Regions from separate parts of the Gardnerella lacydonensis genome, predicted to be linked through region 2. Evidence: riboswitches for the same ligand, from Rfam matches in the RefSeq annotation. Region 2 holds a riboswitch; the other holds the start of a gene.
What was found. A riboswitch is a leader RNA that binds a small molecule or an ion and turns the genes downstream of it on or off. The one in region 2 is predicted to bind thiamine pyrophosphate.

Region 1: it holds a riboswitch for thiamine pyrophosphate, as region 2 does, so the genes downstream of both, ACJV45_RS01955 (bifunctional hydroxymethylpyrimidine kinase/phosphomethylpyrimidine kinase) here and ACJV45_RS03710 (ABC transporter permease) in region 2, are expected to answer to the same signal.

What each region holds. Positions count from the first base shown of each region.
Region 1 is NZ_JBKQXT010000001.1:441,931-448,098, reverse strand. Features, by position in the region: gene ACJV45_RS01965 (PD-(D/E)XK nuclease family protein) at 1-1,049, opposite strand, end outside; gene ACJV45_RS01960 (hypothetical protein) at 1,618-2,376, opposite strand; gene ACJV45_RS01955 (bifunctional hydroxymethylpyrimidine kinase/phosphomethylpyrimidine kinase) at 2,626-4,476, opposite strand; TPP riboswitch at 4,464-4,556, opposite strand; gene ACJV45_RS01950 (cell wall-binding protein) at 4,686-6,168, opposite strand, start outside.
Region 2 is NZ_JBKQXT010000002.1:393,465-399,632, forward strand. Features, by position in the region: gene ACJV45_RS03700 (L-lactate dehydrogenase) at 1-415, opposite strand, end outside; gene eno (phosphopyruvate hydratase) at 637-1,932, opposite strand; TPP riboswitch at 2,081-2,183, shown strand; gene ACJV45_RS03710 (ABC transporter permease) at 2,174-2,971, shown strand; gene ACJV45_RS03715 (ABC transporter substrate-binding protein) at 3,159-4,163, shown strand; gene ACJV45_RS03720 (ABC transporter ATP-binding protein) at 4,222-4,962, shown strand; gene mfd (transcription-repair coupling factor) at 4,996-6,168, opposite strand, start outside.

The DNA.
Region 1 (6,168 bases), on a different contig from region 2:
CTCTTAAAAATCTCATTCAAAATTTGAACACCGCTAGCCAAAAGTTTAGAAGAATCTAATCTAAAAGCATTTGGATATTTTTTCCGCACACAATTCGCATACTGATTGCGAAGTGCAAAAGCCAAATTCCATTGCACACGCAAACGATTAGCAATGCTAGAAGATTGCAAATCCGCCTGCAAAGTTGCAAGCAAATCGAAACTAGAGCCAGATTGCAAATGCGACTGAAAATTAAGGCTATTTAATATTTGCAACTCTGAAGATTCGCTCACAATACCCATTTCGTCTAACCTAGCGAGCATATCGCGAAGTTGATGAATGAAAGCACTATTTATTGGCAAATCCTGAGTATTTTGAGCATTATAAGCATTATGCGCATTATGTTCATTATGTGCATTCCGATAATCTGTAGAGTCGAACGAATCCATAAGATTATCACTGTTTTGCAACTGCGATATTACGTAAATCCAAGAATCATGTGATTTATAATCACCATCTTGCAAAGATTTAGAATACTCTCCAGAAAAATAATCGTTAAAAAGCGAGCAGATTTTGCAATCACCGCTATCGCCTTGCAAAACATGATTAACATGCATTCGCACTATTTCGCGAAGAATCGCATCTTGTTCAGCGCCGTTAAGCAATTTAGGAGAGGGTATTCCAAAAAGCTTATTTCGTGCGGAAATCAGGCTGAATGCAAAAGCGGAAAGAGTGCCAACTGGACGAGACTGGTATGAAACACCAAGATTGCTTATTACGTAGTTAGACATGCGTGCGGCAGTTGCACGATTCTGGGCTGCGGCGATAGCAAAATCAGTGCGAATCGCATATTTGAGTAAAAGCTGTACGGCTTCATCGTATTTAGAGTCCTGCGTATTCTTCCAATTAGCTCGCAAACCGCATAGAAGAGCGTTTAGAGCGAAACTTGACTTTCCAGAATTTGGAGCGCCAAACACCAACAAAACATTGGTGTGGCGTTCGCTGGCGTTTTTAAGACTGCCATCAAGCAACGATTGAACAGCATCTAGCGCAGAATCTTCCGTACACATAAACACAATTCTATCAACTGGCTTGCGCTTGTATGTAACCTCGTAGTGCGTTTGTTTCTTCTTCCCCGCGTTTGTTCCCCTTTTGGGTCAAACGGTAAACAAAAGCAGGAACACTCACCCGCGTTTGTTTACGTATTTGGCGTTTCGGTAAACAAAAGCAGGAACACTCACCCGCGTTTGTTCCCCTTCTGGGTCAAACGGTAAACAAAAGCAGGCGCGACGACCTGCCTTCGCGTTCAAAGCGTAGCGCGCGAAGGCAATTCGGAGCGCTGAGCCGCTCTAGGCAGAAGCACTGCTTCTGCGCGGCGAAGACGTGAGCGCGCTGTAACGCGCGAGCGATTTCCCCGCGTTTGTTTACGTATTCGGCGTTTCGGTAAACAAAAGCAGGAGCACTTCCCCGCATTTGTTCCCCTTTTGGGTCAAATGGGAAACAAAATCAGGAACACTTCCCCGCATTTGTTCCCCTTTTGGGTCAAATGGTAAACAAAAGCAAGAACACTTCCCCGCGTTTGTTCCCAACTTTGGCGTTTCGGTAAACAAAAGCAGGCGCGACGACCTGCCTTCGCGCTCACTGTTGTTGACTAAAAAGTCGCGTAGCGCGAGCGTTTTTAATCGCAAGAAATGCTATTCCAATTCCAATAAAAATCAACGTAAAAATGGCAAGCAAATAAACCACACCCACCCCGAGTGTTGTTGAATTAAACGTGTTTGGCGCAAATCCAAACCATCCTGCAGGAGCTTTGTAGTTCAAAAAGTTGTACGGCGCTGCCATAGCATGCTCTCCCCATCGCACGCCAGCAAACTCGCTTAAACATACAGCATAAGCCACATAAGTAAGCGGCGGAATCGTAGCAAAATAAACGTGCGCACGGCTGGACTTGTACTTGTAGTCGAAAAGAATAAAGTCAAAAATTGCGAGCAACGGCGTTATAAAATGCACGCATAAGCTTGAGCACCCATTGTTCATGTATGCGCCGATAAACCCGAGTTTGTTCGTAGGCGCTAGGAAGCAAAGATACAGCGTGAATGTTACGGCGATTGAAATCGTCATCATGAATTTGAAAACGTACCATGCGTTTGGTTTTGAATCTACCCATCCTTCGGATTTAACGCTTTCTGCAATATTTTTTGGCTTAAAAACATTGAAAGTGTCTAAGATCAAAGATCCTATAAGCGCAACGCAAATCATCAGATTGGAAAGATTTGTAAAATATGTGAGTGCCATTGAATCCCAAGACATTATCATTCCGTAAATTGATGACACTATAGCAATAACTCGAATAATGGTTCTTGTAACGTAGTTTTTGCGCGTTAGGGTTCCGCTCATTCTTATCTCGCTTTCAAATAATTTTTAATTCGCATTTTGTTTTTTGACTATTGTTTTTTACATATATTTCGTTTTTACATAAATAAGATTTACTATACTTGATTCGGATTTAGGAATAGCAAAATATGAAAAATTCGCCTGCGATTTTTGTAGATAACGCCAATCGCAGACGAATAGTAGAAAATGATTCCTAATAACTGTCTAATTAATTAGATATGTGACTATCTAACTAAGTGACTATCTGAGTGACTATCTGAGTGAACGGTGTGCTTGATTAAAGAAATCGTACTCGTACACACAAGACGTCATATATGCTTGCACGGCAAGAATACGCTGGCTTGGTGAAGCTTGTTCGAAAGCTTTTTCAACACATTCAATCGCTTTTCTAACACTCGCATCAAACTCTTTCGACGAATACATTGAAATCCAATCGTTATAAGGATTATCTGGAGTAGTTTTTTCAACAAGAACATGCCCAACTTCTTCATAAAGCCAGTAGCACGGCAAAATAGCAGCTGCAGCAACAACATAATCTTCACTAAAGGTTGTAGCTAAAAGATGATTAACGTAGGCAAGAGTTGCAGGAGAACATGCTGACTTCATAGCAGTACCTGTTTTCTTAAACCAGCTACGATGCAATTCGCTTTCTGCTTCAATACATGCGGCAGCGCTAGAAGACCAGTGCACGCGCGCATCATCATCTTGAGTTTTAGCAGCAGTGGCCGCGAGCGCCCGAGAGTAACGTTTCAAATATTCAGCATCCTGATTCAGGTAAAAGTCAAACAAATCCTCGTCTAAAGACCCATCTCCCAAAGACTTAATAAAATCAAGATTCATAATATTAAAGTCAACGTCTGCAGTGGCATTCCAAAGAGCTTGAGTCCAGCGTCCTGCAGCGCATATTTTAGGTTTTCTAGGCAATGTTTTTGGCACAACATAACAGGTTTCCGGATTTGATCCGTCAAGATTAATTAAATTATCGTCTTTCAGATGTTCCCAAGGCGTTGTAGAGGAATCAAGTTCAAGCCTATATTGTCGTGCGGCGTGATTTACTGGACCATGCCCTTTTCCAACATGCAAATCTTCGCCGTTGCGTATTGCTTCGTTAAGCCAATGCGTTGTCCAAGTTAATGCTTCTGATACGGTTGCAGGATTTTCAAGCGTTTTGCCGTTTTTAAGAGCTAAGGATACACGCGTTGCTAATGATGATGAAAGCGAACATCCTGTACCGTGTGTAGTTTTTGTGTCTACTCTGCGTGAAGGAACATGCACATTAGTGCCATCTGGGAATACGGCGGTGTTTCCAGCGTCTTTTCCTGTTAAGTGTCCACCTTTAACGATTACAATAACATTATTTTCACTAGCTAAAATTTTAGCTTGTTCTAAAGCTTGATTAAAACTCGTTGCAGGTTCGCTATTGCATAAAACAGCAAGTTCTGGAATATTTGGTGTAATAATATCTGCTTTTTTTATGAGAAGTCGTAAGGATTCTTCTGCAGATTCTTTAAGAAGACGATCGCCTGATGTAGCAACCATAACAGGATCTAACACGACTACAGGAACTGGATGATTTTCAAGCCATTCTCCGACTATATCAATATAGGGTTTATCACCTAACATTCCTAGTTTTACAGCATCTACTTTTACATCGTCGAATACTGCCTCTAGTTGAGATACTAGGAATGATGTTGGTGGAGTATATACTTCTCGCACACCGCATGTGTTTTGCGCTACTAAGTTTGTTGTAACGCACATGCCGAAACCATCGGAAGCCATGATTGATTTTAAGTCGGCTTGAATTCCAGCACCACCAGTTGGGTCTGTGCCGGCTATGGAAAGCACTCGTGGAATCACTGGTTTTTCACACGATGGTAATGAGTTTTTGCGCTGTGTAGAAAATAAGCTTTCTGCAGATTGATTAGATTGATTAGATGTATTGGATGTATTGGATGTATTGGATGTATTGGATGTATTGGATGTATTGGATGTATTGGATGTATTGGATGTATTGGATGTATTGTATGTATTGGATGTATTGTATGGATTAGATAGATTTATATTAAATGTATTAGTATGCGAATCTAGTGACAATTCTGTCATGATATTCCCTTCGCTAGCATTATCTAGATCAGGTTCAACGGGTGTAATCTCAGCGTTTAAACGCACCCCGAACCATTATTTGACTATATCGTTTATTTGTGACTTACTACACCCCGCGTTTGTTCCCAAAATCGCCCGATACGTAAACAAACGCGGGATAAAAGTAACAAAAAGCAAACATTAGCACACAAAAGCAAGCCTGATCTAATTCAGCGACTAAACCAGTCAAATAGTCTGCTATTGCGCAACGATTCTGCCGAAGCGTTGCAATGCTTGCTGTATGTTAGCTCGCCACTGATGCCGTTTCCGCTAAGCACAGATGCCAACCATCCGCGCCTACCGAATGCACCCGACGCTATGAAGAGCGCCATCAATATGCCGAATAAGAAGGTGTACGTAATAGCAGCGTTTCCACCAGTAAACGGCAGCGGAATTGGCGACACGTTGATGCCAGTAATCTTTATATAGCCGATGATTGCATTCTTATCATCTTTACCAGCATCATAGTGCTCACTCTCATTATCTGACTTATCTTTTGTCTGCGCGTATACTGCGTAAACAGCCGTATTCCTATTAGTTATAAGCAGCCTCTGCAATGCTTCAGTATCTACACTTGCGTTGCCTTTGGCATCGCGCTTCAAAATAGGCGTGCAAGTATCATCAACAGGCTTGCGATTGTTTAACTTTCGCACGCATACTTGAAGATTCTTCTCAACTACATCTCGAGAATCAAAATCATCGCTAGCGTTTACTAACAGCTCTTTGCCATTCACTTTGCCTTTAGCATCTGGATTACCTGTGAAAGCGAAGTTAATGTCATTAGCAGTAACCTCGTAAGGCTTATCCATAGTCGAAGTCTTAAGCGAACCTATAGATTCAGCTTTAGGCTTTACTACATCAACCGGCACTACGTATACTGGTATGAGCGAAGTTGCAGAAGCAACATTCTTAAAATGAGTTTGCGCATCATAGCCATAAGTATTCTTTAAGCTTCTCATTGCCCAACCATTAGAAAGCGACAAAGCATAGACTGGAGCAATAGCTTTCTTAGATGTTCCAGCTACATCATCTGCAGTTTCTATATTCTTATTTCCACCTAAAACTTTCGTAAGCTTAAAGGAATCGGAATTGACAGTCTTGCAATTTGGATTTGCAGTACCACTACCCTCACACCATTTGTTCACAGTAATATCTTGAGGACTCATATTCGAATAATTATTACCCAATGTACTGTAATTCATGCCATTAGTGTTAGAAACATTTAATCCGCCACCATAGTTTCCATTACCTAATACTAAATCAGGTATATTGATATACTCACCGTTAAGCGTGAAGAAGTAGGAACCATCATCATGACCGAATTGATCTACCCTAGTTTTGTTGTCAGGAAGCTGTACTGTAACCTTACTGCTATGCTCGCCATTTTCCTTATCCGCGCCGTTTACAACGCGCAAAGATGGTTGAATCTTCTTAAACTCATCTTCACTCATGCTGTTTGGAATATTCGGCTTAAGAGTGAGAGCATTCTGCAATTGGTTTAAATCAATTTGTTTATTTTTCGTACTCGCGTTATAACGGTACACAAGCGATTGATGACCAGACGCGCCAACCAGCTCAAATCCTGGGTCGTCAGAACGTTCACCAACATATGGCTTATTCTTATCCCAAGTAATCTTGTAGTCGGCAGCAGCA
Region 2 (6,168 bases):
ATGGGAGTCCAGTAGCTTCCTTGTAGAGCTGGCAAATAGCATCACAAGGATTAGTGATATCGATCAAAACGCCATGGAATCCAGAAGCTTTAATTTTTGCACCAACTTCTGCAACCTCGTTACGGTTATACTTAAGCTCCGCAAAACGATCTGGATGAGGAACATCCAAAAGTTTTATATGACCCAAGGCGCTTACGATTACTTCTACGTCTTTTAATGCTTCATAGTCGTTTACTGTGATATTAACGTTAAAAGGTACATTATCCATTGAATCTTCAAAATCAAGAGCATCAGCCTTAACTTTTGCTTCATTTGAATCATAAAGATACAAATCGTCAACGTGACCACCAATAATGAGCTGATGGGCTACTGCAGCACCAACATTACCCATGCCTATAACAGCGACTTTTCTCATATGAAACATCTCCTTCTGTTTTTAGTTTTTCACAAAAATAGCACTATTTTGGAGATAATGAAAGTAATTTTAGAAAAATTTTTTTAAAATTTTAAGAAATCATTGAAAATATACAAAAACGGTCAGCCACATTTTATTGCGACTGACCGAAAATAAACTTCAGCTCAAAGCTTAAAAAGCTTAAACAAGTCTTATGAAAAACTTATAAAAGCCCTAGTATATTACTTCATATACTTCTTGCAAGCCTTGAATGCGCTGTAACCAGCATACTGAGCGGTAGAGCCAAGCTCTTCCTCAATCTCAAGCAAGCGGTTGTACTTAGCGATACGCTCACCACGAGCAGGAGCACCAGTCTTAATCTGACCAGTGTTCTTAGCAACAGCAAGATCAGAAATGGTGGTATCTGGGGTTTCACCAGAGCGGTGAGAAACCATAGAAGTAAAGCCATTCTTGGTTGCAAGCTCAATAGCGTCGAGGGTTTCGGTAACGGAACCAATCTGGTTCAACTTTACGAGCAAGGAATTAGCTGCTCCAAGTTCAATACCCTTAGCCAAACGCTTTGGATTGGTGACGAGCAAGTCATCGCCAACGAACTGCAAACGATCACCAAGACGCTTGGTGATTGCTGCCCAATCATCCCATCCTTCTTCCTGGAATGGATCTTCGATGGAAACGATTGGATACTCGTTGATAAGCTTCTCGTAGTAATCGAGCATATAAGCAGAATCACGCTCTTCGCCGTCGAAACGATACTTGCCAGTTTCCTTGTTGTAGAACTCAGAAGAAGCAACGTCGAGGGAAATACCAATCTGCTTGCCTGGCTCGTAACCTGCAGCTTCGATTGCATCCATGATGTACTTCAAGGAATCTTCGTTGGACTTCATCTTTGGAGCGAAGCCACCTTCGTCACCAAGACCAGTAGCCAAGCCTTCCTTCTTCAAAACGTTCTTTAAGGTGTGATAAACCTCAACACCAGCGCGCAAAGCATCGCTGTAAGTTGCGAAACCGTATGGAGAAATCATGTATTCCTGAATATCAGTTGCAAAATCAGCGTGAGCGCCACCGTTCATGATGTTCATGTTTGGAACTGGAAGAATATGTCCGTTAGTTCCGCCGATGTAACGATACAATGGAAGCTCTGCAGATTCAGCAGCTGCATAAAGAGCAGCAAGAGAAACGCCAAGAATAGCATTTGCGCCAAGCTTACCCTTGTTTGGAGTGCCATCAAGCTCAATCATGGTTTCATCAAGAGCACGCTGGTCAGAGGCATCCATGCCAATAACCTTTGGAGCAATTACTTCATTAACAGCCTTAACTGCTTCCAAAGTACCCTTGCCCTGATAACGGGACTTGTCGCCATCACGACGCTCCCAAGCCTCAGCCTCACCAGTCGAAGCACCAGAAGGCACTAAGCCAATGCCCTGAGCGCCATCTTCGGTCTCCAAATAAACCTGAACGGTAGGATTTCCACGAGAATCCAAAATTTCGCGTGCATATACGCTTTCAATAGCTGCCACAACTACTCCTTATTCATTTTGTTGGTTGTGTAACATATTCAAGATTAATGCGTTTTATGGACGTTATTTCGTAGCGTAAGTCGTTAAAGATACAAGCCTATATAATCTAAGCGTTTCGCGATTTGTCCATGCCTTTATATGATAATAACAAACTGACACGGGGTGCAATTATTTAATTGTAATTGCTGAGATTATACCCGTCGAACCTGATATAGCTAAAACTATCGAAGGGAATGTCGTTATGAATAACCTTTTTAGCGCGATTGCAAAACTGCATCGTAAAGCTTTTATTTCTTTAAAAGCTTGGTTTTCTACTATAGCGATTCTTTTTTTATGGTTTTTAACAACCTTAACTCCTGCCGAAAATCGCGCTTTGCCATCTCCAAGCGAGGTAATAAAAGCATTTGTTGACTTAAACAACGAAGGAATATTACTACCGTCTCTTGCAATAAGCATATTTAGAGTTGTAGCTGGTCTTCTTTTAGGAATTGCTTTTGCTTTGCCATCTGGAATCATTTCTGGCGGAAGCAAAATAGGAGAATCAGTAATAAATAAACCAAGTCATATGCTCAGATCCATACCATTCCCAGCATTAGCGCCTTTATTGATCATTTTTCTCGGTGTGGACGAAATGATGAAAATAATGCTTATAGCGCTTGGCGTTTTTGGACCAATGTATGTCAATATTCGAGATGGAGTAAGGAACATTGACCCTAAACTAATAGAACTTGCAAAGGCTTATAACGTTAAAAAATCGACTGTTTTTACAACAATTTTTATGCGAGGAACACTAGCTAATTTTATGACAGGATTGCGATTTTCAATTTCCGTAGCATGGGTTGCTTTAGTTACTTGTGAAACAGTTAATTCTTCAATAGGAATCGGATATATTCTTTCTAGAGCTCAACAATTCTTTAGACCAGATCAAATGATGGCATGCATTATTTTATATGCGATTGCAGGACTTGGATCAGAAGTTACTGCAAACATATTCGAATATTGGCTTATGCCAGAACGCAGAGTAAATAGAGAATCTTAACAAAGAGTTGATTTTAGAAATTCACGTAAATAAAGAATTTATAAAATCCTCTGTGAATTTTAAAGATACTTTTAACGATACTTTTAAAAATAAGTCAATTTTTATAAAAATTTAATCAACAAAATTTAACCAACAACCAAATAAACCAAATAAGAAAAACACAAAATGAAAGTAGAGGAGCCAAATCATGGCTAATTTCAAAATACAAATTGCTAGCAAACGCTCTATTGCAGCAGTATGCGCTTTTTGCGCAACTATCGCTCTCGCATCTTGCGGCGGAGTTCAAAAACCTGCAAATAACTCCCAATCTTCTAGCAAAGATACGGGAATAATGAGGGTTGCTTATCTTTCTACAGCAAACTATTTAACAACGTTAAAAAATGAAAAATTCCTTCAGGAAGAATTTGGAAAAGCAAAAGTCACCTATACTGGACCATACACTCCAGTTGATGGTCTTACCGCAGTTATGAGCGGAAGCGCTGATGCAACAACTACTGGAACTGGACGATTTATTGATTTGATTGCAGAAGGTCAACCTTGGGTTGCATTTGCGCTCGAATATTACAATGGTGATTCTCAAGGAATCGTTGCATCCGCAAAAAGCGGCGTAAAAACACTAAAAGACTTATATGGAAAGAAAGTTGCTATTATTCACAACGGTGATACTGGCGATTACATGCTTCACCGCGCATTCGATAAAAGCGGATTAGACGTTTCTAAAGTGCATAAAGTAGAGATGAGCCCTAAGAACTTCCAGGCAGCATTTACATCTGGGCAGATTGATGCAATTTCCTCATTCGATCAGAATCTTGCTGCAGCGATGACAACCCCTGGGTCAAAATTACTTGTTAACGCTAAAAAGTATGGCAACATGAATGTTACCATTCACATTGTTTCTAGAAAATTTGCTAAGAAGCATCCTGAGCTCGTTAAAAAAATGTATAACGCTCTTGTTCGCGAAGCTAATAAGTCGCATAAAGAAAAGAATGTTATTGGGAATGCTTATAAGCAACTTGGAGCAAGCGATACAATCATTAAGCAGATTGAAAAATTCGATAATCCAACAATTAAGCCAATCGATAAGAAAGGCTTAGAAATGATGAAGGTTCAGGCAAAAGAATACGTAAAATATGGTTTAATTAAGCAAGCTCCAACAAACTTGGATGATTCCGTAATGGATTGCAGCAAGTAACCTAAACCTTTAAAATACGCTAAATAATTTTCAAAATCAAAACACAGTAGGAGTTAATATGAACATTCAAAACAATGAAAATAATGCTAATAATGTCAACAATTCCTACTGTGTTTCTTTAACGCATATTGAAGTAGCATTTGACGACACTTATAAGGTTTTGAAAGATATTAATTTAAACATTAAGCAAGGCGAGTTTGTCTCACTTATTGGCAGATCAGGTTGTGGAAAAACAACGCTTCTTAAAGTAATATCTGGCTTACTAAAACCTACAAGCGGCAGTATAAACGTTACAGACATGCAGGCTATAGGATTCCAAGATGCAAGATTAATCCCATGGCTAAAAATTGGTGAAAACGTTGTTTTTGGTCTTTCAGACAATAAAAACAATCTTAAAAAACTTGCAAATAATGCTCTTAGCAAAATGCAATTAGAAGAATACGCCAATAAATGGCCTTCTCAACTTTCTGGCGGTCAAGCTCAACGCGTCTCTTTAGCTAGAGCATTAGTAAGAAACCCAGAGCTATTGCTTTTAGACGAACCTTTCGGCGCATTAGATGCTTTAACAAGACTAGACATGCAAGATCTTCTAGCTAAGCTAAGAACACAAAACGGCTGGAGCACAATCATGGTTACTCACGATATTGCGGAAGCCGTAAGATTATCAGATCGTATTCTAATGCTTCAGAATGGCGTAATATCAAGGCAATGGAATATCGATAGAAGCAGTGTTGATTCGCAAGGAAGACCTACAAATCATGTTTCTATTGAAGATGATTTAAGACTTGCCTTAAAGTGACATGTCCACTATTTAAAATTCACCTATTAATTTTTACCAATCAATGTCTTCTAAAAGTTGCTTAGCCCATTCGACTATCTCTTTTTCACTCATAGACGATGAATCCCCTAAAACAGACGCAAAAGGAGATGGAAAAATCATTGTGTGGGTTACAGGCTTAAACTGTGCTCCCCTGTAGATCCTACTCAAACGCATCCAAACAGATTGAGCTGGATCTACGCCAATAACGCGCACAGTTTTACCTTGCATGCTTATTTGATTAATACCCATTTGTTTAGCTTTAAAACGTAATCTTGCAACATCAAATAATGTTTGTAAGGATTTAGGAGGATTTCCATATCTATCGCTTAACTCATTGAAAATCTCTTTTAAGTCTTCATCATTCTGAGCCTCAGCAAGCTTCCTATAAGCTTCCAAACGTAATTTATCTGAATCAATATAAGATACTGGAATTGAGGCTTCTATTGGCAAATCAATAGAAACAGATATGGACTCTTTATGATCTGGTTCCTTATATTTTTCAACAGCTTCAGATACCATCCGAACATATAAATCGAATCCGACTCCTTCAATATGCCCACTCTGAGCATCGCCAAGCAAATTGCCAGTTCCGCGCAATTCCAAATCCTTCATAGCAACATCAAAACCAGATCCAAGAGCAGTATATTGAGCGATTGTTGCAAGCCTGTCGTGAGCCTGCTGAGTCATAGGCTTAGTAGGATCGTACAAAAAGTATGCGTATGCGCGCTCACGACCTCTGCCAACTCGTCCTCGTAATTGATGAAGCTGACTTAAGCCGAATCTGTCAGCGTGATCTACAATAAGCGTATTTGCATTAGAAATATCTAATCCTGTTTCAATAATCGTAGTACAAACAAGAACGTCAATATCCCTATGCCAAAAATCACGAATAATAGTGTCAAGTTGCTTCTCACCCATTTTTCCGTGTGCAATCGCCACTCGAGCATCTGGCACAAGTTTTTGAATATTAGAGGCAATTTTACTAATATCTTCTACTCGATTATGCACGTAAAATACTTGTCCTCCACGCAATAATTCACGTTTCACACAGGCTGCAACTTGTGCATCTTCATATGCTCCAACATAAGTCAAGACTGGTAAACGATCTTCTGGAGGCGTAGCAAGCGTAGACATTTCACGAATACCCGTAACAGCCATTTCAAGCGTTCGAGGAATAGGCGTTGC